Regions from separate parts of the Embleya sp. NPDC020886 genome, predicted to be linked through region 2. Evidence: riboswitches for the same ligand, from Rfam matches in the RefSeq annotation. Region 2 holds a riboswitch; each other region holds the start of a gene.
The links. Region 2 has a riboswitch for thiamine pyrophosphate ahead of thiC (phosphomethylpyrimidine synthase ThiC). Riboswitches for the same ligand answer to the same signal wherever they lie in the genome.
Positions count from the first base shown of each region.

Region 1: it holds a riboswitch for thiamine pyrophosphate, as region 2 does, so the genes downstream of both, thiO (glycine oxidase ThiO) here and thiC (phosphomethylpyrimidine synthase ThiC) in region 2, are expected to answer to the same signal.
Region 3: it holds a riboswitch for thiamine pyrophosphate, as region 2 does, so the genes downstream of both, ACH4U8_RS31100 (cytosine permease) here and thiC (phosphomethylpyrimidine synthase ThiC) in region 2, are expected to answer to the same signal.

Region 1 is NZ_JBIRRX010000004.1:676,158-682,894, forward strand. It holds gene pknB (Stk1 family PASTA domain-containing Ser/Thr kinase) at 1-1,403, opposite strand, end outside; gene ACH4U8_RS17995 (thiazole synthase) at 1,483-2,286, opposite strand; gene thiS (sulfur carrier protein ThiS) at 2,291-2,530, opposite strand; gene thiO (glycine oxidase ThiO) at 2,527-3,690, opposite strand; TPP riboswitch at 3,701-3,812, opposite strand; gene ACH4U8_RS18010 (NAD(P)/FAD-dependent oxidoreductase) at 3,927-5,111, shown strand; gene ACH4U8_RS18015 (Rv2175c family DNA-binding protein) at 5,181-5,546, shown strand; gene thiE (thiamine phosphate synthase) at 5,557-6,201, shown strand; gene ACH4U8_RS18025 (ribonuclease domain-containing protein) at 6,340-6,737, shown strand, end outside.
Region 2 is NZ_JBIRRX010000012.1:82,269-89,005, forward strand. It holds gene ACH4U8_RS33415 (ABC transporter ATP-binding protein) at 1-843, shown strand, start outside; gene ACH4U8_RS33420 (ABC transporter permease) at 840-1,559, shown strand; gene ACH4U8_RS33425 (sensor histidine kinase) at 1,566-2,693, shown strand; gene ACH4U8_RS33430 (response regulator transcription factor) at 2,690-3,385, shown strand; gene thiC (phosphomethylpyrimidine synthase ThiC) at 3,463-5,247, opposite strand; TPP riboswitch at 5,239-5,347, opposite strand; gene ACH4U8_RS33440 (hypothetical protein) at 5,399-5,599, opposite strand; gene tenA (thiaminase II) at 5,731-6,396, opposite strand; gene ACH4U8_RS33450 (cupin domain-containing protein) at 6,510-6,737, opposite strand, start outside.
Region 3 is NZ_JBIRRX010000010.1:201,093-207,829, reverse strand. It holds gene ACH4U8_RS31125 (glutamate ABC transporter substrate-binding protein) at 1-916, shown strand, start outside; gene ACH4U8_RS31120 (amino acid ABC transporter permease) at 932-1,576, shown strand; gene ACH4U8_RS31115 (amino acid ABC transporter permease) at 1,573-2,382, shown strand; gene ACH4U8_RS31110 (MerR family DNA-binding transcriptional regulator) at 2,393-3,451, opposite strand; gene ACH4U8_RS31105 (plasmid stabilization protein) at 3,593-3,919, shown strand; gene ACH4U8_RS31100 (cytosine permease) at 3,980-5,347, opposite strand; TPP riboswitch at 5,343-5,486, opposite strand; gene ACH4U8_RS31095 (CHAT domain-containing protein) at 5,660-6,737, opposite strand, start outside.

The sequences.
Region 1 (6,737 bases), on a different contig from region 2:
AGCACCTTCTTGCCGGGCGCCGGGTCGGTGGACATCACCGAGCCCTTGGCGATCGTCTCGCTGAACTCCCCGTCGCCGTCGTAGGAGACCTTGAGGTCGGCCCCCTTGAGTCGCTTCTCCGCGTCGGCCTGGGTCATGTTCAGCACGCCCGGAACGTCGGAGTACCGGCCCGAGCCGTACCACCACGCGCCGCCGCCGATCGCGGCGGCGACCAGCAGCACGATGGCGAGCACGATCATCCCGCGCGAGGGGGCCCGCCGGCGGCGCCGACCGGGCAGCGCGGGCTGCTGCGGATATCCGCCGCCCGGCGCGTCCGGCGGCGGCGGGGCGCCCTCGGCGGTCGGCGCGTATTCGTGGTGCTCCGCCGGATAGGAGTCGTCGTAGGCCCCGTAGCGCGACTGTTCGTCCTGGGTCGAGTCCACGCTCAGGCCCAGCGGTGCCAGGTGCGGCGGCAGCAGCACCTCGCCCGCGCGGAACACGCTGGTGGCGTTGTCGTGGATCGGCTCGGGCGGCGGCGGCAGGCGCAGCGCCGCGCCGAAGTCCAGGTCCGCGTCCGGCATCGCGTGCCGGGTCCGGCGGACCAGGGTGAGCAGCGTCTCGGCGTCGTTCGGCCGGTGCTCGGGGTCGCGCACGGTGGCCGCGCGCACCAGCGTGTCCAACGCGTGCGACAGACCCGGCACCGCGAGCGAGGGCGGCGGCACGTCGGCGTGCACGTGCTTGTAGATCACCTCGACCGCGGTCGAGCCGTGATGGGGCTGCCGGCCGGTGAGCATCTCGTAGAGCACCACACCCGCCGCGTAGACGTCCGAGCGCGGGGTGGACTCGCCGCGCTCGACCTGTTCGGGGGCGAGGTAGGCGACCGTGCCGACCAGGACCTTGCCGGTCGCGGCGGTCGCGGTCGTGGTGGTCGCGCGGGCCAGCCCGAAGTCGCCGAGCTTGATCCCGCCGTCGTCGGAGATCAGCACGTTCTCCGGCTTGACGTCACGGTGCACGAAGCCCGCCCGGTGCGCGGCGGAGAGCGCGGCCAGCATCGGCTCCAGCACCCCGAACGCCTCGCGCGGGGTCATGTTGCCCAGATCCTGGAGCAACTCGCGCAGCGTGCGGCCCTCGACGTATTCCATCGCCAGGTACGCGACGGCGCCGTCGGTGCCCTGGTCGAAGACGTTGACCACGTTGGGATGCGACAGCCGCGCGGCGGCCTTCGCCTCCAGGATGAAGCGGCGGGTGAACTCGGGGTCCTGGGCGAGCCCGGCGTGCATCACCTTGAGGGCGACGGTGCGGTCGAGTCGGGTGTCGAGGGCCCGGTACACCGTGGCCATGCCACCCGCGGCAACTCGGGCATCGACCCGGTATCGACCGTCGAGCAGCCGCCCGACGAGCGGATCGTTCAAGGTCGTGTCCATGTTCAGGAGTGTAGGGTCCACTGTCCTGTGGACGCCGACGGTCTTCCCCTCGGTTCCCCGCCGACGGCCGGTGTGCGGCTCAGAAGGCGGGGTGTTCGGGGCTCGCCTCCAGCATGCCGGCCATCGGTGACGACGCGTGCGCATGATGACGCATCGGAATCCGCCCGGCGCGGTACGCCAGCCGACCGCCGTCCACCGCGTACCGCATCGCCTCGGCCATCAACCGCGGCGACTGCGCCCGGGTGACCGCCGTCGCCAGCATCACCGCGTCGCAGCCCAACTCCATCGCGAGCGCCGCGTCCGAGGCGGTGCCGAGCCCCGCGTCCAGCACCACGGGGACACCGGCCTGCTCGGTGATCAGCCGGATGTTGTGCGGGTTGCGGATGCCCAGGCCCGAGCCGATCGGCGAGCCGAGCGGCATCACCGCCGCGCAGCCCACCTGTTCGAGCCGGCGGGCGAGCACCGGGTCGTCGTTGGTGTAGGCCAGCACCCGGAAGCCGTCGTCGACCAGCCGTTCGGCGGCGTCCACGAGTTCCACCCCGTCGGGCAACAACGTGCGTTCGTCGGCCACCACTTCGAGCTTGACCCAGTCGGTCTCCAGCGCCTCGCGGGCCAACCGCGCGGTCAGCACCGCCTCGCCCGAGGTGAAACACCCGGCGGTGTTCGGCAACACCCGGATGCCCAGCCGGCGCAGCACGTCCAGCACCGAGCCCGCGGTTCCCGGGTCCACCCGGCGCATCGCCACCGTGGTGATCTCGGTGCCCGAGGCGATCAGCGCCTGCTCCAGGATCTCCAGGCTCGGCGCGCCACCGGTCCCGGTGATCAGTCGCGAGGTGAAGGACTCCCCGGCGATCGTCAGCTTGTCTTCCTTGTCGTCGGCCATGCCGTCACCCTCCCTGGACGGCGGTCAGCACCTCGACGCGGCTGCCCGCGTCGAGCACGGTCTCGGCCCACGCCCCGCGCGGCACCACCGACTCGTCCACCGCGACCGCGACGCCCTTGGCGGCGGTGGTCAGCGTGGCCACGAGTTCGGCGACGGTGGTGCCGGTGGCGACGTGGCGCCGGTCGCCGTTGACGCGGACCTCGATGCCGTCGGTGCCGCCGACGGGGACCTCGGTGTCGTTCATGCCATCACCTTCCGGGCGGCGGTCGCGAAGCGGTCGGGCCCGAACGGCGCGACGAGTTCGGGGGTGGTGCCGTGCGCGAGGATCTCCGCCACGGTGTCGGCGGTGATCGGGGTGAGCAGGATGCCGTGCCGGTAGTGCCCGGTGGCCACCACCAGGCCGGGCAGCGCGGAGCGGCCCAGGATCGGCGCGTTGTCCGGGCTGCCGGGGCGCAGTCCCGCGAGCGTCTCGACCAGCGGCAGCTCGGTGATGCCGGGGACGAGTTCGTGTGCGTCGCGCAGGAGTTCGTACACGCCGCCCGCGGTCACCTCGGTGTCGTGGCCGAGTTCGTGCTCGGTCGCGCCGATCACCAGTTCGCCGTCCGCGCGCGGGACCAGGTACATGCTGCCGCCCTTGACCACGCCGCGAACGTTGCGGGACAGCAGCGGCAGCAGCGCCGGCGGTACCTTCAGCCGCAGGATCTCGCCCTTGACCGGCCGCACCGGCGGGACCACCTCGGGCGGCAGGCCCGGGATCAGCGCCGAACGGCAACCGGCCGCGAGCAACACCTGGTCCGCGAGCAGGTCGCGTCCGCCGACCGTACGCACGCCGTACGCGCGCTCGTCGGCGACCAGGACCCGCTCGACGCCCTCGCGCACGAAGGCGACGCCGGCCCGGGCGCAGGCCGCGAGCAGCGCCGCGACCAGCCGACGGTTGTCGATCTGGTGGTCGTCCTCGACGTGCAGGCCACCGGTGATCGCCGGGGACAACATCGGTTCGAGCCGCCGGCACTCGCGGCTGGTCAGCCAGGACGATTGCAGGCCCAGTCGTTGCTGGTAGGCGTGCAGGTCCTTGAGGACGGCCCGGTCGTCCGCGTCCAGCGCGACCGCGATCGTGCCGCACGCGCGGTAGCCCGAGGGCAGGTCCGCGGCCTCGGCCAGTTCGGCCGCGAACTCGGGGTAGCGCCGGGCCGATTCGATGCTCAGCCGGAGCAGGCTCTCCTCGCCGTACTGGAGTTCGGAGACGGGGGTGAGCATGCCGGCGGCGGCGTGCGAGGCACCTCGGCCCGGGGTCGGGTCGACGACGGTGACCGAGAGTCCGTGGCGGGTGCGGGCGCGCCAGGCGACGGACAGTCCGACGACGCCCGCGCCGACCACGACGACGTCGGTGGGGTGCTCGGACATGGTGGGTCCGGCCATGGTGAGAAGAACTCCCTTCGCCGGTATGACCCGGATCAGGTTCGGACGGTCGGGGGCTCGCAGCCCCCCTCTCAGCCCGGTCTCACCGGGCTCCCGTGACCTCTCCACACTACGACACCGGTTTCCGGTGCCCGGGAGCGCCCGAGTACGCCGACGATGTCCTTGACTGAGTCAAGACCCTGCGCGTCGGCGGTCTCGGGCCGCGTCATAGGGTGCCCTTCATGGACAACGTGCTCGTCGTGGGCGCCGGCATGGCCGGCCTGCAAACCGTGGTGGCGCTGCGGGACCAGGGGTACACCGGTCGCGTCACCCTGCTCGGGGCCGAGGCGCACGCGCCGTACGACCGGCCGCCGCTGTCGAAGGAGGTGCTCGGCGGCAAGACCGACGACACGTCCTTCGAGGCGGACTGGGCCGCGCTGGAGACCGAGGTGTTGTTCGGCCGCACCGCGACCGGACTGCGCCCGGGCGTGGTGGACACCGACGCGGGCGAGATCGCCTTCGACCGACTGGTGATCGCGACCGGCTCGCGGGTGATCGACCTGCCCGGCGCCGCCGAGGTCCCCGGCGTGCACGTGCTGCGCACCATCGACGACGCCCGCGCGCTGCGCGCCGCACTGGTGCCCGGCGCCCACGTGGTGATCGTCGGCGCGGGCTGGATCGGCGCCGAGGTGGCCACCGCCGCGGCCGCCGCCGGTTGCCCGACCACCGTGGTCGAGGCCCTGCCCACCCCGCTCGCCGGACCCTTCCCGGAGGCCGTCGGCGCCCGGTTCGTGCCGTGGTACGCCGAGGCCGGCGTGGAACTGCTGGTGGGCGCGCGGGTGGATCGGCTGGAGGCGGGCGCGGTGCACCTGACCGACGGCCGCCGGCTGCGCGCCGACGCGATCGTGGTCGGCATCGGGGTGCGCCCGGCCACCGAGTGGCTGGCCGACTCCGGCGTGACCCGCAACGAGCGCGGCTTCGTCGAGGTGGACGACCACCTGGCCACCTCGATGCCCGGGGTATACGCGGTCGGCGACTGCGTGGACTTCCCGTCCGCCCGCTACGGCACCCGGATGAACGTCGAACACTGGGACAACGCGCTCCAGGCGCCGCGCGTGCTGGTGGCCAACCTGCTCGGCGGCGACCAGGCGTACGACCCGGTCCCCTACTTCTGGTCCGACCAGTTCGGCCGGATGGTCCAGTACGTCGGCCGGCACGGCGCGAGCGACGAACTGGTCTTCCGGGGCGCGGACGAGGAGGGCAAGTGGACCGCGGGCTGGTTCGCCGGCGACCGGCTGGTGGCGCTGCTCGCCGTCGCCCGACCGCGCGACCTGGCCCAGGGCCGCAAGCTCGTGCAACTGGGCACCCCGGTGGACCGGGAGCGGTTCGCCGACCCGGAGAACCCGCTCAAGTCGGTCGCGCTCTGACGGCCTGGCGCCGGTCCCACCGCCGGGCGCCGGCGGTCGGGACCGGGCGCTGAACCTAAACTTGGCCGGGTGAGCGAGATCGACGCCAAAACAGAAGCCCTCGTCCCCGCCTGGGTGACACTCCCCGACATCGCCGAGATCCTCGGCGTGGACATCCTCAAGGTCCGCCAGCAGCTCAAGGAGCGCAAGTTCCTGGCCGTGCGCCGCGGCGAACACCGGGCCCTCCAGGTGCCCGCCGACTTCTTCCAGGGCGCCACCATCGTCAAGGGCCTGGTCGGCACGCTGACCCTGCTCGCGGACTCGGGCTTCACCGACGAGGAGGCGCTGGAGTGGCTGTTCACCCCGGACGACACGCTTCCCGGTACACCGGTGCAGGCGTTGCAGGAGAACCGGATGACCGAGGTGCGTCGCCGCGCCCAGGCGCTGGCGATCTGAGGCCGCGCGGATGACGAGCCGTCAGGAACGGTTGGCCGCCGCCCGTCTGTACCTGTGCACCGACGCCCGGGAGCGCCAGGGCGACCTGCCCGCGTTCCTGGACGCGGTGCTCGGCGCGGGCGTGGACATCGTGCAGTTGCGGCAGAAGGGCCTGGAGGCCCGCCCCGAACTCGAATACCTGAAGGTGTTCGCGGACGCCTGCCGCCGGCACGGCAAGCTGCTCGCGGTCAACGACCGCGCGGACGTCGCGCACACGATCGGCCCCGACGTGCTGCACCTGGGCCAGGACGACCTGCCGGTCCCGGCGGCGCGCGCGATCGTCGGCGGCGACGTGCTGATCGGCCGATCCACGCACGCCGAGGCCGAGGTGGACGCGGCGATCGTCGAGCCCGGGGTGGACTACTTCTGCACCGGGCCGGTCTGGCCGACCCCGACCAAGCCGGGCCGATCCGCGCCGGGCCTGGGCCTGGTCCGGTACACCGCGGCGCTGCGGCCGACCCGACCGTGGTTCGCGATCGGCGGCATCGACCTGGGCAACCTCGACGAGGTGCTGGCCGCGGGCGCGGAGCGGGTGGTGGTCGTGCGCGCGATCACCGAGGCCGCGGATCCGGCCGAGGCGACGGCGGAATTCGTCCGGCGACTCTCCGCACGCTGACCCGGCACCCGGGCCGCGCCCGGGTCCGAGGGCGGGGCCGGGGCGCCGGCCCGGTCGCCTGGGCGGTTCGGGTGCCATCGGGCGCCCACGCCGCCGAGATCGCCGCCGCGCGGAGGCCGAGCCGGCAGAATGCCGGATATGTCCGGTGGTCGGCGGCGCAACCTCGTCGTACTCGCGCTGCTCGCGCTCGTCGCGGCGCTCGCCCTGGCCCTCACGCTCACCCGCGACGGCGACTCGGGCGGCGGCGCCGGGCCCGGTCCGGCCCCGACCGCCCCGACCGCCCGCGCGGCCACGCCCGAGCGCACCGAAGCCACGCCCGCGCGCCCCGCGTGGGCGCCCGCCGGGATGCGCACCGTCGCCGCCGCACGACTGCCGGCCGAGGCCCGCGACACGCTGCGGCTGATCGCGGCCGGCGGCCCGTTCCCGTACCCGCGCGACGGCATCGTCTTCGGCAACCGGGAGAACCTGCTCCCGGCGCGACCCGACGGCCACTACCGCGAATACACGGTCCGCACGCCCGGCTCGGCCGATCGCGG
Region 2 (6,737 bases):
GACGACCTCTCCTTCACCGTGCGGGCGGGCGTGGTGACCGGGTTCTTCGGTCCCAACGGCGCGGGCAAGACGACCGTGTTGAAGACGATCGTCGGGCTGGCCCGACCCACCGCCGGTCACGTGTCCTTCCAGGGTGGCCCGGTGCCCTCCGACGCCCGGGCACTGGGTGTGCACATCGAGCCGTGTGGGGCCCATCCCGGCCGGACCGCCCGCGCCCACCTTCGGGCCCTGGCCCTTCTGGCCGGACTGCCGGCCGCCCGGGTCGACGAGGTACTGGAGACCGTCGGACTGGAGCAGGCCGCCGGACGGCGGGTCGGCAAGTACTCGTTGGGCATGCGACAACGTCTGGGACTGGCAACGGCGTTGCTCGGCGATCCGGAGGTCCTCGTCCTGGACGAACCGGTGAACGGCCTGGACCCCCAGGCCATCCGCCACCTGCGCACGCTCCTGCGCGAACGCGCCGCGCGCGGTCGCACCACCCTGCTCTCCAGCCACATGCTCGGCGAGGCCGCGCAGACGGTCGACGACGTCGTCGTCATCGACAAGGGGCGCCTGGTCCACACCGGCCCGATCGGCGATCTCGCACAGGGCGCCCTCTCGGTACGGACCCCCGAACCCGAGCGGCTCTCGGCACTGGTCGAAAGCGCCGGCGGACGCGTCCGGCCCGCAGCCGCCGGCGGCCTGTGGATCGAGGCACTCCCGGCCGCGGAGGTCGCCCGCCTGGCCCTGCGCGAACGCATCCCGCTGGAGGAGATCACCTCGCGGACCGCATCCCTGGAGGACGTGTTCTTCGACCTGACCGAAGTTCCGAGCGAAACTCGGACGGAGGGCCGACGCGCATGAACCGGCTACTGCGAGGCGAGTTGCTCAAGACCCGCACCACCCGCTCGATCCACGCCTTCGTCGCCGGCGGAGTCGCATACACCGTGCTCAACGTGGTGATCATCGCCTTGGCGTCGGGCCGGCTGGACGAGGTGGCCGAGAAGGAGGAGGCCCTGTCCGGGCTGCCGGTCCTGTTGATGTTGTGGGGACTCGTCGGTGCGGCCGGCGAGTACCGCCACCGCACCGCCGCACCGGCCGCGCTGGTGGCCCGGCGCGACCGCGGCGCACTCCTGCTCGCCAGGATCGGCACCTACGCGCTGACCGGTCTGCTGATCGGCGCACTGCTGGTCGCCGTCTCGGTCGCGCTCGCCCTGCCGCTGCTCGCCGACCACCCGGGAGCCGACCTCACCCCCGGCGAGGTCACCTCGGTCGCCGCAGGCAATCTGGCCGCCTTCGTGCTGTCTGCGATCATGGGTGCCGCCGTCGGCGCGATGGTGCGCAGTCCGGTCGTGGGGGTGGTCGTGGTGTTGCTGGTGAACTTCGCGGTACTCCCGCTGATCGCCGGCGTCGCCGAATCCACCGCCAACTACACGCCGTTCGGAGCCGCCGCCGTGCTGGTCCGCTCGACGCACCACACGACGTTGTCGCCGGGTGCCGCCGCGCTGGTGCTGAGCGCCTGGGCAATCGTGCTGGTTGTCGCCGCCGTCGCCGGCGAACGTCGGCGCGACCTGGCGTAACCCGACATGTACGCGATATCCCGACCGGCACGAGCGGCGCGCCAGTGGATCCACGCGCGCCGCTCCGCGGTACTGGACGCCATCGTCGCGGTGGTGACCACCATCGTCGAACTCAGTCTGACCTTCGACGACTCGACACCCGTCCGGCCGCACCTCGTCGTACTCGTCGCCTGCACCGGTGTGCTTCTGCTCGCCCGACGGCGCGCGACGCTCACCGTGCTGCCGGCCGTCTGCGCAGTAGAGGCGCTGCTCGCGGCAACCGGCGGCAATCCCGGCGGGGCACCGGCATTGGTGGCCCTCTACACCGTCGCCGAACTGCGCGAGCGACGACTGTCGGTGGCCGCCCTCGTGCCGACGGCGCTGTTCCTGATGGTGGCGGACATCAGCTCGTTTCCCGTCACCGTCGGCGCTTGGGCCCTGGGCGCCTACGCGCAGACCCGGCGCCGCTACACCGCCGCACTGGAGGAACGCGCGGCCCACCTGGAGCGCGAGCACGAGCAACTCTCGATCATCGCGGCCCAGCGCGAGCGCGCCGCGATCGCCCGCGAACTGCACGACATCATCGCCCACTCGGTCACCGTGACGCTGGTGGGCGTACGGGGCGCGCGCGACGTGCTGCGCACCGCGCCCGACGTGGCCGACGACACGCTGGAGCGGGTCGAGACCAACGCCGAGCAGAGCCTGGCGGAGTTGCGCCGGATGTTGCTGCTGCTGCGCGAGCCGGACCAGGGAGTTCGGATGCGCCCGCAGCCCTCGCTGGCCCAACTGCCCACGCTGGTCGCCTCGTACGGTGAGGCCGGGCTGCCGGCGCGCCTGGAGATCACCGGCACGTCCCGACCGCTCGCAGGCGGCGTCGAGTTGTCGGTGTACCGCATCGTCGAGGAGGCACTGACCAACGTGCTCAAGCACGCCCGGCCCACCCACGTCGCGGTGACCCTCGACTTCGGCCGTACCCACCTGCACGTCGCGGTCGTCAACGACGGCGAGCCGGTATCCGAACCCTCCTCGGGTGGACACGGCATCGTCGGCATGCGCGAGCGGATCGGCGTCCTCGGCGGCGAGCTGGAGGCCCGGCCCGGCACGGACGGCGGGTTCCGGGTCGCGGCCCGGCTTCCCCTGGGGGACCCCACATGAGCGCCCGGAGCATCCGCCTGCTGATCGTCGACGACCAGGAGCTGATCCGAACCGGCCTGCGCCTGTTCCTCCAGACCCAGGACGACATGGTCGTCGTCGGCGAGGCCGAGGACGGCGACGAGGCGGTCGAACTGGCCGCCGCCCTGCGCCCGGACGTGATCCTCATGGACATCCGGATGCCACGCATGGACGGCGTCGAGGCCACCGCCCGATTGCACGCCGAGGGCATCTCACCGCCCCCGCGCGTGCTCATCCTCACCACGTTCGACCTGGACGAGTACGTCTTCGGCGCGTTGCGGGCGGGCGCCGCGGGATTCCTGCTCAAGGACGCCTCCCGCGCCCGCCTGGTGGAGGCGATCCAGGTGGTCCACGCCGGGGAGGCACTGCTCTCGCCCTCGATCACCCGGCGCCTGATCGAGAACTTCGCCGCCCGTACCGAACCGCTCCGGTCCCCGCCGGCGCTCCTGGCGGCCCTGACCCCGCGCGAACGAGAGGCCCTGTTCCTGGTCGCCCGCGGCCTCTCCAACAGCGAGATCGCCGCCCACCTGGTGGTCACCGAGGCGACCGTGAAGAGCCACGTGGGCAGCATGTTCGCCAAACTGGGCCTGCGCGATCGGGCCCAGGCGGTGGTGTTCGCCTACGAGCACGGCGTCATCGTCGCCGGCGAGGGCGGCCCGCCCGGACCGGCCTGACCACCAGACCCGTCCGCACCGGCCCGACGACGTCCCGGGACCACCCTGCTCCCGGGACGTCGTCGCGCACGCAAACGTCAGTCGGCCAGCGGCAGATAGACCCGGTTGCCCGCGGCGGCGAACTCCGCCGACTTGGCCCGCATCCCGGCCTCGGCATCCACCTCGGCCGCCCCGGCCGCAGCCGCAGCGGCCCCGTCGCCGTGCTCCGCCCGGATGTCGTGAGAGATCCGCATGCTGCAAAACTTCGGCCCACACATCGAGCAGAAGTGGGCCGTCTTGGCCGGCTCCGCCGGGAGCGTCGCGTCGTGGTAGGCCCGTGCGGTGTCCGGGTCCATCGCCAGGTCGAACTGATCCTGCCAACGGAACTCGAAGCGGGCGTCGGAGAGCGCGTCGTCCCACGCCTGTGCGCCCGGATGGCCCTTGGCCAGGTCCGCCGCGTGGGCCGCGATCCGGTAGGCGATCACGCCCGCCTTGACGTCGTCCCGGTCGGGCAGGCCCAGGTGCTCCTTCGGCGTCACGTAGCAGAGCATCGCGGTGCCCCACATGCCGATCATCGCCGCGCCGATCGCCGAGGTGATGTGGTCGTAGCCGGGCGCGACGTCCGTGGTCAGCGGGCCGAGCGTGTAGAACGGCGCCTCGTCGCAGATGCGTTGCTGGAGGTCGACGTTCTCCTTGATCTTGTGCATCGGCACATGGCCCGGCCCCTCGATCATCACCTGCACGTCCATCGACCGGGAGATCCGGCCCAGTTCGCCCAGCGTCTCCAACTCGGCGAACTGCGCCGCGTCGTTGGCGTCCGCGATCGAGCCCGGACGCAGTCCGTCGCCGAGCGAGTAGGTCACGTCGTACGCGCGCAGGATTTCGGTCAGCTCGGCGAAGTGCGTGTAGAGGAAGTTCTCCCGGTGATGGGCCAGGCACCACGCGGCCATGATCGAACCGCCCCGCGAGACGATCCCGGTCTTGCGCCGGGCGGTCAGCGGCACGTAGCGCAGCAACACGCCGGCATGCACCGTCATGTAGTCCACGCCCTGCTCGCACTGCTCGATCACGGTGTCCCGGTAGAGCTCCCAGGTGAGTTCCTCGGGCTTGCCGTTCACCTTCTCCAGCGCCTGGTAGAGCGGCACCGTGCCGATCGGGACCGGCGAATTGCGCACGATCCACTCGCGGGTGGTGTGGATGTCCTTGCCGGTGGACAGGTCCATCACGGTGTCCGCGCCCCACCGGATCGCCCACACCAGCTTGTCGGTCTCCTCCTCGATCGAGGAGGTCACCGCGGAGTTGCCGATGTTCGCGTTGACCTTGACCAGGAAGTTCTTGCCGATCACCATCGGCTCGATCTCGGGGTGGTTGACGTTCGCGGGCAACACCGCCCGTCCGGCGGCGATCTCGTCCCGGACCAGCTCGGGCGCCAGACCCTCGCGGATCGCCACGAACTCCATCTCCGGGGTGACCAGCCCGCGTCGCGCGTAGGCGAGTTGGGTCACCGCCTCGGAGCCGGACGCGCGCCTGGGTCGGGCCCCGGCACCGGGCACCGCGAACCCGGCCGGCGTCAGCGCCCCGATCCGGCCGTCGTAGCGCACGGTGTCGCCGCGCTCCTCGATCCAGGCCGCACGCAGCGCGGGCAGGCCGCGGCGCACATCCACCTCGAAGGCCGGGTCGGTGTACGGGCCCGAGGTGTCGTAGAGGCGAACCGTCTCGCCGTTGGTCAGATGCACCGTGCGTACCGGAACACGCAGATCCTCGCGTGATCCGGCGACGTAACCGCGGTGGTGGGCGGGGGTGATCGGTCCGCTGGTGACCGTGTGCGCGCCGACCGGGTCGGCCGACGGGGCAGCGGGCAGCGAAGTGTCGTGCGAGGTCATGGAAAGGCTCCCTACGCCGGCATTACCCGGTCAGGTTCTGCGGTCGGCGCGGCCTCAGCGCCCTCTCAGCCCGGTGCCCCGAGCTCCCGTGTATCTCCGTGTGGTGCGCCCCCACCCTGGCACACCCCCGGCCGCACGACCAGCGCCGGGTTCAGCCGAGCGGGTCGCGCGGGTTTCGGCCGACCACCGCGGTGCGGGCGAGCACGACCATCCCGACCGTGACGCACAGCCCGACCACGCCCTTGACGATGACCCACAGGAAGGCCGAGAACAGCCAGATCAGCAACCAGCACAGCAGCACCAGTACGAGCGCGGGTACGCCGATGCGCACCCAGCGCGGCCATGTCTCCATCGTCCAACCCCCAGTCACGCGAACCCACGCGAGACGTGCACATCCGGGGAGCACATTCCCCGGGAGGACACGTCGTATCCGGGCAGGCGGTTCCGGGCCGGCCGGATGCGCCCGGACCGGCCCGGACGGGCTCAGACCGGCCAGCGCTCGCCGCGCCACGCGGCGTCCCAGAACATCCACTCGTAGCGCGCCGTGGTGGTGAAGTGCTCGACCATCCGGGCCCGCTCGGTCGCCGAGAGGTCCTCGCCGACGCGGTCGACCAGATCGAGCACCGCGCGCACCGTCGCCTGGAAGTCCTCGGCGCCGTAGGTGGCGATCCAGCGCTCGTACAACTCGTCGGGCGAGCCCTTGGCCAGCAGGGCGTCACCCACTCGGGCGTAGATCCAGTAGCAGGGCAGCACCGCCGCGACGCCCTCGGCGAAGGAGCCGTTGTGCACGGTGGCGAGCAGGTAGCTGACGTACGCCCGGGTACTCGGCAACACCGGTTCGGTCGCGGTGGCGTCGGCCACCGAGCTGCCGAAGTCGACCATGAAGCCCTCGTGCAGCGAACGCTCGGCGGCGATCGCGCCGGCCGCGTCGCTCGCGAACTGCACGGTCGTCGCCTCGTCCGGCGCCTTGGCCGCGCACACCGCGAGCGCCTTGGCGTAATCGCGCAGGTAGTGCGAGTCCTGCACGACGTAGTGCCGAAACGCCTCGCGCGGCAACGTGCCGTCGGTCAGTCCGTGGATGAACGGGTGGTCCAGGATCGCCGCGTAGACGTCCTCGATCGCAGCCCAGAGTTCGTCGCGCAGCGCCATCAGGTGTACTCCCGGTCGTCGGATCCCGAGATCCGATCACTGGATCCCAAGGTCCGATTGTCGTACACGGGTCCGGGCCGCCCACAGGCGCGCCCGACGCCGTACCCGCCCGCTCACCCCTCCGGCGGCGAGAAGAACACCAGGACCCGCAGCGGTTCGGTGATTCGATGGAAGCGGTGCGGCACCTGCGCCGGTACGTAGACGACGCTGCCGCGCGCCACGGCGGTGGACTCCTCGCCGACGGTCAGCGTGGCCCGACCGCTGATCACCACGTACGCCTCGTCCTGGCCGTGCGGCTTCTGGGTGTCGGTCTCGCCGGGTTCGAGCGCGTACAGGCCCAT
Region 3 (6,737 bases), on a different contig from region 2:
CGTCCACAGCCGCACCCGACACCGCACGCACACCGCCGCCCTGCTCGCCCTCCTCCTCGCCGGCGCCCTCCTGGCCGCCTGCGGCAAATCCGGCACTCCCCCGCCCAAGGGCCCCAAGGCCAAGGACCTGCCGACCTATCAGGTCGCCACCGACGTCACCGTCGACTCGCCCACCTTCCGCTCGGCCAAGTCGCGCGGACGCCTGATCGTCGGCACCAAGGCCGACCAGCCCTATGTCGCCCAACAGGATCCGGCGACCGGCTACTACTCGGGCTTCGACATCGAGATCGCCAAGATGACGGCCGCCTCGCTGGGCTTCCCGCCGGACCGGATCGAGTTCAAGACGATCACCTCCGCCAACCGCGAGACGTCCCTGCAGAACGGCGAAGTCGACTACTACGTCGGGACGTACACGATCAACGACAACCGCAAGAAGCTGGTCGGCTTCGCCGGCCCGTACTACATGGCCGGTCAGGCGCTCCTGGTCCGCAAGAACGACAAGGACATCAACGGCCCGCAGGACCTGGCCGGCAAGAAGGTCTGCTCGGTCGCCGGATCCACCCCCTACCAGCGCCTGGTCGCCGACTACCCCAAGGCCACCGCCGTCGCCTACGACAGCTATTCGGTCTGTGTGGACAACCTGATCAGCCTTCAGGTCGACGCCGTCACCACCGACGACACCATCCTCAAGGGCTACGCCGCGAAGGTACCCGACCAACTCCGGCTGGCCGGCGAGCCGTTCTCGAAGGAACCGTACGGAATCGGGGTACCACGCGGGGATCGCAACTTCCGCCTCGCGCTCGACGACGCGATCGTCGCGCACGAGCAGAACGGCGACTGGAAGCGCGCCTACGACTCGACCCTCGGTCTCTCCGGCGTACCGGCCCCCCAGCCGCCGCCGGTGGACCGGTACTAGCGGAAGGCGTCGACGATGAACGTCCTGCTCGACAACTTCGCCCTGTTCCGCAAGGGCTTCGTGGGTACCCTCGAACTCACCCTGGCCGCCTCGGCGATCGCGCTCGTGATCGGGGTGCTGATGGCCGGCTGCCGGGTCTCCCCGGTCCGGCCGCTGCGTCTGCTCGGCGGCGTGTGGGTGACCGTGCTCCGCAACACCCCGCTCACGCTGCTGTTCTTCGCGGTCGTGCTGGGCCTGCCCAGATTCGGCGTGGTGCTCCCGTTCTTCACCCTCGCGGTGCTCGCCCTGGGCTGCTACACCTCGGCGTTCATCTGCGAGGCCGTTCGCGCCGGGATCAACACCGTGCCGGTCGGCCAGGGCGAGGCGGCGCGCAGCCTGGGCATGAACTTCGGCCAGACGCTCAACCTGATCGTGCTGCCGCAGGCGGTGCGCGCGGTGATCCCGCCGGTGGGCAGCACGCTGATCGCGCTCGCCAAGAACACCGCGATCGCCGGATCGTTCAGCGTCGTCGAACTGCTGGGCACGTACCGCACGCTCAACGAACTCGGCTACGACATCGTCGTCACGTTCCTGTGGATCGCGGTGGGCTATCTGATCATCACGCTGTCCATCAGCGCCCTGTTCCGCTTCCTGGAGAAGCGCCTGGAGGTGGCCCGATGAGCATCGAGAGTTCGGCGCTGTACGACGTCCCCGGACCCAAGGCCCTGGCCCGGCACCGTACTTACGGCTGGATCGTCACCGTACTGCTGCTCGGCGTGCTGGCCTGGGTGATCTACAAGCTGATCGACACCGGCCAGTTCGACCACGACAAGTGGGCGCCGTTCGAATACGTGGGCGTGCAAAAGTTGTTGCTGCGCGGCCTCGGGCACACCCTCCAGGTCTTCGCGTGGGCGGCGGTGCTCTCGCTGGCCTTCGGCGCCGTGTTCGCGGCCGGCCGGCTCTCCGACCACCGGATGGTGCGCTGGATCTCCGGTCTGGTCGTGGAGTTCTTCCGGGCCATGCCGGTGCTGGTGATGATCTTCTTCATCTTCATCGCGATGAAGGTCGAACCCCGACTCGCGCTGATCTCCGGACTGACCCTGTACAACGGCTCGGTCCTGGCCGAGGTCTTCCGCGGCGGCGTCAACGCGGTCCCCAAGGGGCAGAGCGAGGCGGCCTACGCGCTGGGCATGCGCAAGACCACGGTGATGGTGAACATCCTCATCCCGCAGGCGGTGCGCACCATGTTGCCCACGATCATCAGCCAGTTGGTGGTCACGCTCAAGGACACCTCACTGGGCTACCTGATCTCCTACGAGGAATTCCTGTACGCCGGCAAGCAGATCGCCACCAACCTCGACTACAGCCTTCCCTTCATCCCGGTCGTCATCGTGATCGCCCCGATCTACATCGGCATGTGCATGCTCCTCTCCGGCCTCGCCCGCTACCTGGAGAGCAGCGGCCGACGCCGCCACAAGACCGCCTGACGACGCCGACTCAGGCGTCGTCGGGAAGCGGCACCGGCATCACCAGGGTGGTGAAGCTGCCCTGGTCGGCGGAACGCAGCAGCACCGGCCGATCGGCGGCGGCGATGTCGAGCAGGACGTCCGGGCCGACCCCGGCGTCCAGCGCCGGTACCAGCTTCGCCGGGTCGAAGGCGAGCCGGATCGGCGGGCCGGTGCAGATCGCGGGCAGCGTGCGGTCGGCCACCCCGACCCGGTCCGGGTCGACGGTCAGCACACGAACCGCGCCCGCGTCGCCGTCCAGCAGCGCGTCGCGCAGGGCGGCGCGGTCGACCACCGCACGCGTGGTCGGTACGGCCGAGGTGGCGAGCAGGTCGCGGTAGGCCGGATAGTGCTCATCCGACGTGGGCAATTCGTGTACCTCCTCGCCCGCGCGCAGCCGGCAGCCCGTCGTGTCCAGTTCGAGGGCGATCTCGCGATGCCCGGTCGCCCACGCGCCGAGCGCGCTCAGGTCGCCCACCGGGATCAGTGCCCGTCCCGGACCACCTTCGATCCGCAGTGCCCGCAGCGTGCGTACGGACAGCCGATACCGATCCGTCGCCACCAGGCGTACCTCGCCGTCGGCCACCTCGACCAGCACACACCCGAGCACCGCCGGCTCCCCCTCCCCCGCCGCCGGCGCCACCTGCCGCACCGCGCTCGCCCATTCGGCGCCGCCGACCTCGGCCCGCGTACCGGTCGTGTTCAGCGCGCGCAGTACGCCCTCGACCACGTCCCGCGCGATGTCCACCCGTCCCCGCATGCGGTCCAGATGGGTGCGCAGCAGCGCCTCGGCGCGTGCCGGCGGGCCGTCCAGTACGGCGACCACGTCCGGCAACGACACCTCCGCCTCGCGCAGCTCGCGCAGGCGCATCGCCCGTGCCTCCTGGGCCGGCGCGTACAGGCGGTATCCGGTGTCCGGATCCACCGACGCGGGCCGCAGCACACCGCAGTCGCTGTAGTAGCGCAACGCGCTGGGGCTGAGTCCCACCCGCCGCGCGAACATCCCGATCGGCACCAGTACCTCGTTGTTCGTGTCGCTCGTGTCGTCCATGCCGCGAGTCTGTGGCTTCGACCGACTCGAAGGTCAACTCCGCTCGGCCGGCACCGATGATCCGCCCGAACGCGGGTAGCGGACAGCACGCGACGGCAACGCATGAAACGACACGAATAGGAACGAACAAGGAGGTTTGCCATGCCACGCGGATCCAGCCCGAAGCGCGAGCGGCAGTACGAACACATCAAGGAGGGTGCCCGAAAGCGCGGCACCGGCGAGAAGCGCGCGGAGGAGATCGCCGCCCGAACGGTCAACAAGGAGCGTGCCCGTGCCGGCGAGTCGAAGACGGCGAGCCGTTCCTCGACGCACGACATGTCCTCGGCCGAGCGCGGTGGCCGGAACTCGCACAAGGGCGCGCAGGGCCCGACCTACGACCAGCTCTACGCGGATGCCAAGCGGCGCAATCTCAAGGGCCGCTCGACGATGAACAAGGCCGAGTTGGCCAAGGCGCTCGGCACCCGCTGACCCACCGGTGGATCACGGCCGCGTCGGGAGGAGGCACCCGACCGACGCGGCCGGCCCATCTCAACGCGCCGCGACCGCCCGCCGCCGGTCCCACGCGACCGCGACGTACGCGGTCACGCCCGCGAGCGCGAACGAGAACAGCGAGGCCGAGGTCCAGGTCTGCGCGTGGATGTGCAGCGCGTCCTGGATGTGCCCCCAGAACGTCGCCCACCACTCGACCGAGCCCGGGTTGATCAGCTGGTACATGCAAAATCCCAGCGCCCACGGCGCGACCATCACCCAGCGCGCCGGCGCGTGGTCGCCCAGGTCCCAGCCGGCCCGGCCGCGCCCGGCGAACAGGTCCACCGCGAGCACGCCCAGTAGTGGGATGAAGATCGAACCGATCAGCGACAGGAAGCTCGCGTAGGTGTCGAAGTCGTTCACCATCAGCGCGAACCCGGTGACCAGCGCACCCACACCCAGGCAGAGCACCCGGCGATCCACCCGCGGCGCGAGGTTCTGGATGGACATCGCGGTGCTGTAGACGTTGGCGAAGCTCTGGTCCACCTCGCGCACCACCAGCACCGCGAAGAACACCCACCCGGCGGTGACGCCCAGGAACGAGTCGAAGATCTTGTCCGGGTCGCCGCCCACCTGGGCGAGGGCGACCAGGCCGAGCAGGTAGCACCAGATGCTGGTGATCGAGAACCCGCTCAACGCGGCCCAGAACGCGGGCTTGGTGCCGCGCGAGTGGCGGGTGTAGTCGGACGCCAGCGGGACCCAGGAGACCGCGACCGCGAGCGCCGCGTCCATCGCCGGGAAGAACCCGGACCACGAACCCTCGGTCATCGGCGGCAGGCCCTCGCGCCACAGCTGCACCGAGAAGTAGAGCATCGCGATGCCCACCGCGACCGTCACGTAGCGGCGCAGGATCCGCAGCATGCCCAGCGGGCGCAGCGTCATCGCCGTGGTGACCGCGCCGGCGGCGACGATGTAGAGCCAGTGCGGGCCGTCGCCGTCGGTCATCGCCTCGATGCCGATCGAGATCACCAGCAGCTCGAAGGTGCCCCAGCCGATGCACTGGACGATGTTGAACACCGTCGGCACGTACGAGATCTTGGTGCCGAACAGGCCGCGCAGCACCGTCATCGCGGGTGCGCCGCTGCGTGCACCGGGGATGCCGGCGACCGCGACCATGAGCGTGCCGATCAGCGTGCCGCCGACGGCCGCGACGATCGCGGCAACCATCGACAGTTGCGGGTAGCCGACCGGGGCCAGCACGTACAGGGCGCCGGAGAAGCCGAGCAGGCTCACCCCGAGGTTGGCCCAGAACGCCGCCTGGTCGCGGAAGCCGAGGGTGCGTGGTGGGGCGGTGTCCAGGATCAGGGGTGCCTCGGCGCCGGCGTGCGGCGTCTCGGGGCGTGCGTCGTCGACGACAGGAGCCGACATGGCTCTACCTGCTCTCCCTACGCCGGCATTACCCGGACAGGTTCAAGCGGTCGGTGGCCCCGGGGTGTACACCGGCTCGACGCCGACACCCCATGCCGCCCTCTCAGCCCGGTTGGTCCGAGCTCCCGCGATGGCGTGGCGAACAGTACGCGCCTCGCGGGCGGCTTGGGAAGGCGGGGTGGGGGAAGGCGACCTCGGGCCGGGTCGCCCGGCGGGCGCGGGAGATGCCCCCGGGTGGGTGATTCGCGCCGTCCCGGGCGGGTGCGGCACCGACCCGGATCGGCGGCACGTGCCGCTTTCCGCGGGTAGGGCTCACCATCCCGAGTGGGTGAAGCCCGCCCAGCCGGTCAGGTCGTCCGGGACGATCGCGCGGGCGCGGGCGGCCAGTTCGGCCGGCATCGCGGCCGGGATGCCGCGTTTGGGGTCGCGCAGCCACAACTGCGCGGTACGCACCGCCTGGGCCGGGGGCAGGTCGCGGCGGTCGAGGTAGTGGTGGGCCATGTACAGGACCAGCGCGGTGGTCGTCTCGTCCACCGGCCACAGCGTGGACACCACCGTGTGGGTGCCGGCCGTCAGGTATTCGGCGCCCACCCGCCAGGTCTCGTCGTGACCGCCGGCCGGTACGAACGCGATCGGGTCGCCGGCGGTCCGGCCGATCTCGATCGGGCTTCGCCGGACCGGCTCGCTGCTCCGCCGCGCGGCGACCTCGCACAGCAGGCGCGGTGCGCCGATGTAGGAGATCTGCGCGTGTTGCAGCGCGTACCGGCGGCGGCCGTCGACGAGTGACCAGGCCGCGTGCCACGGGACCATGCCGAACGGTCCGGCGGGCAGCAGGACCAGGGACGGCGCGCGGCCGAACGAGCCGGGCAGCGCGGTCAGTACCGGTTCCATCACCGCGCCCCAGGCCCAGCCGCACAACGCGTCGAGCAGGTCCGCCCAGTTCTCCCGATCGCCCTCGGCCAGGGCCAGGCCGTAGTCCAGTTCGGGCAGGTCGAGCACCCGCGTCGTGCCGTCCGTGCCGGTCAACACCGCTGCGCCGGGGACGAGTTGCACCAGCGCGTCGCTGCCGAGCCAGCCCAGCGCGGCGGCGATCTCGGCGGCGGACGGCGGGGCGAGCAGGGTGCGCCAGGGCATGCCGCGCGGGTCGAGTCCGATCCGGGCCGAGGCCACCTGGGCGGCGGCCCGGAGCAGGTGGGCGTGCTCCGGCGCGGCCCGGTGGGCGCGTCGGAAGCAGATCCGCGCCTGGTCCCAGGCCCGTCGATCACCGCCGGGCGCCGCGCTCGCGCTCGCGGCGTGGGCGATGCCGGCCGTGTAGGCGAATTCCGGCCAGTGCGCATCGGCGCCGTCCAGCGCGCCGAGTGCGTCGGTCAGCAACTCGATCGCCTCCGCG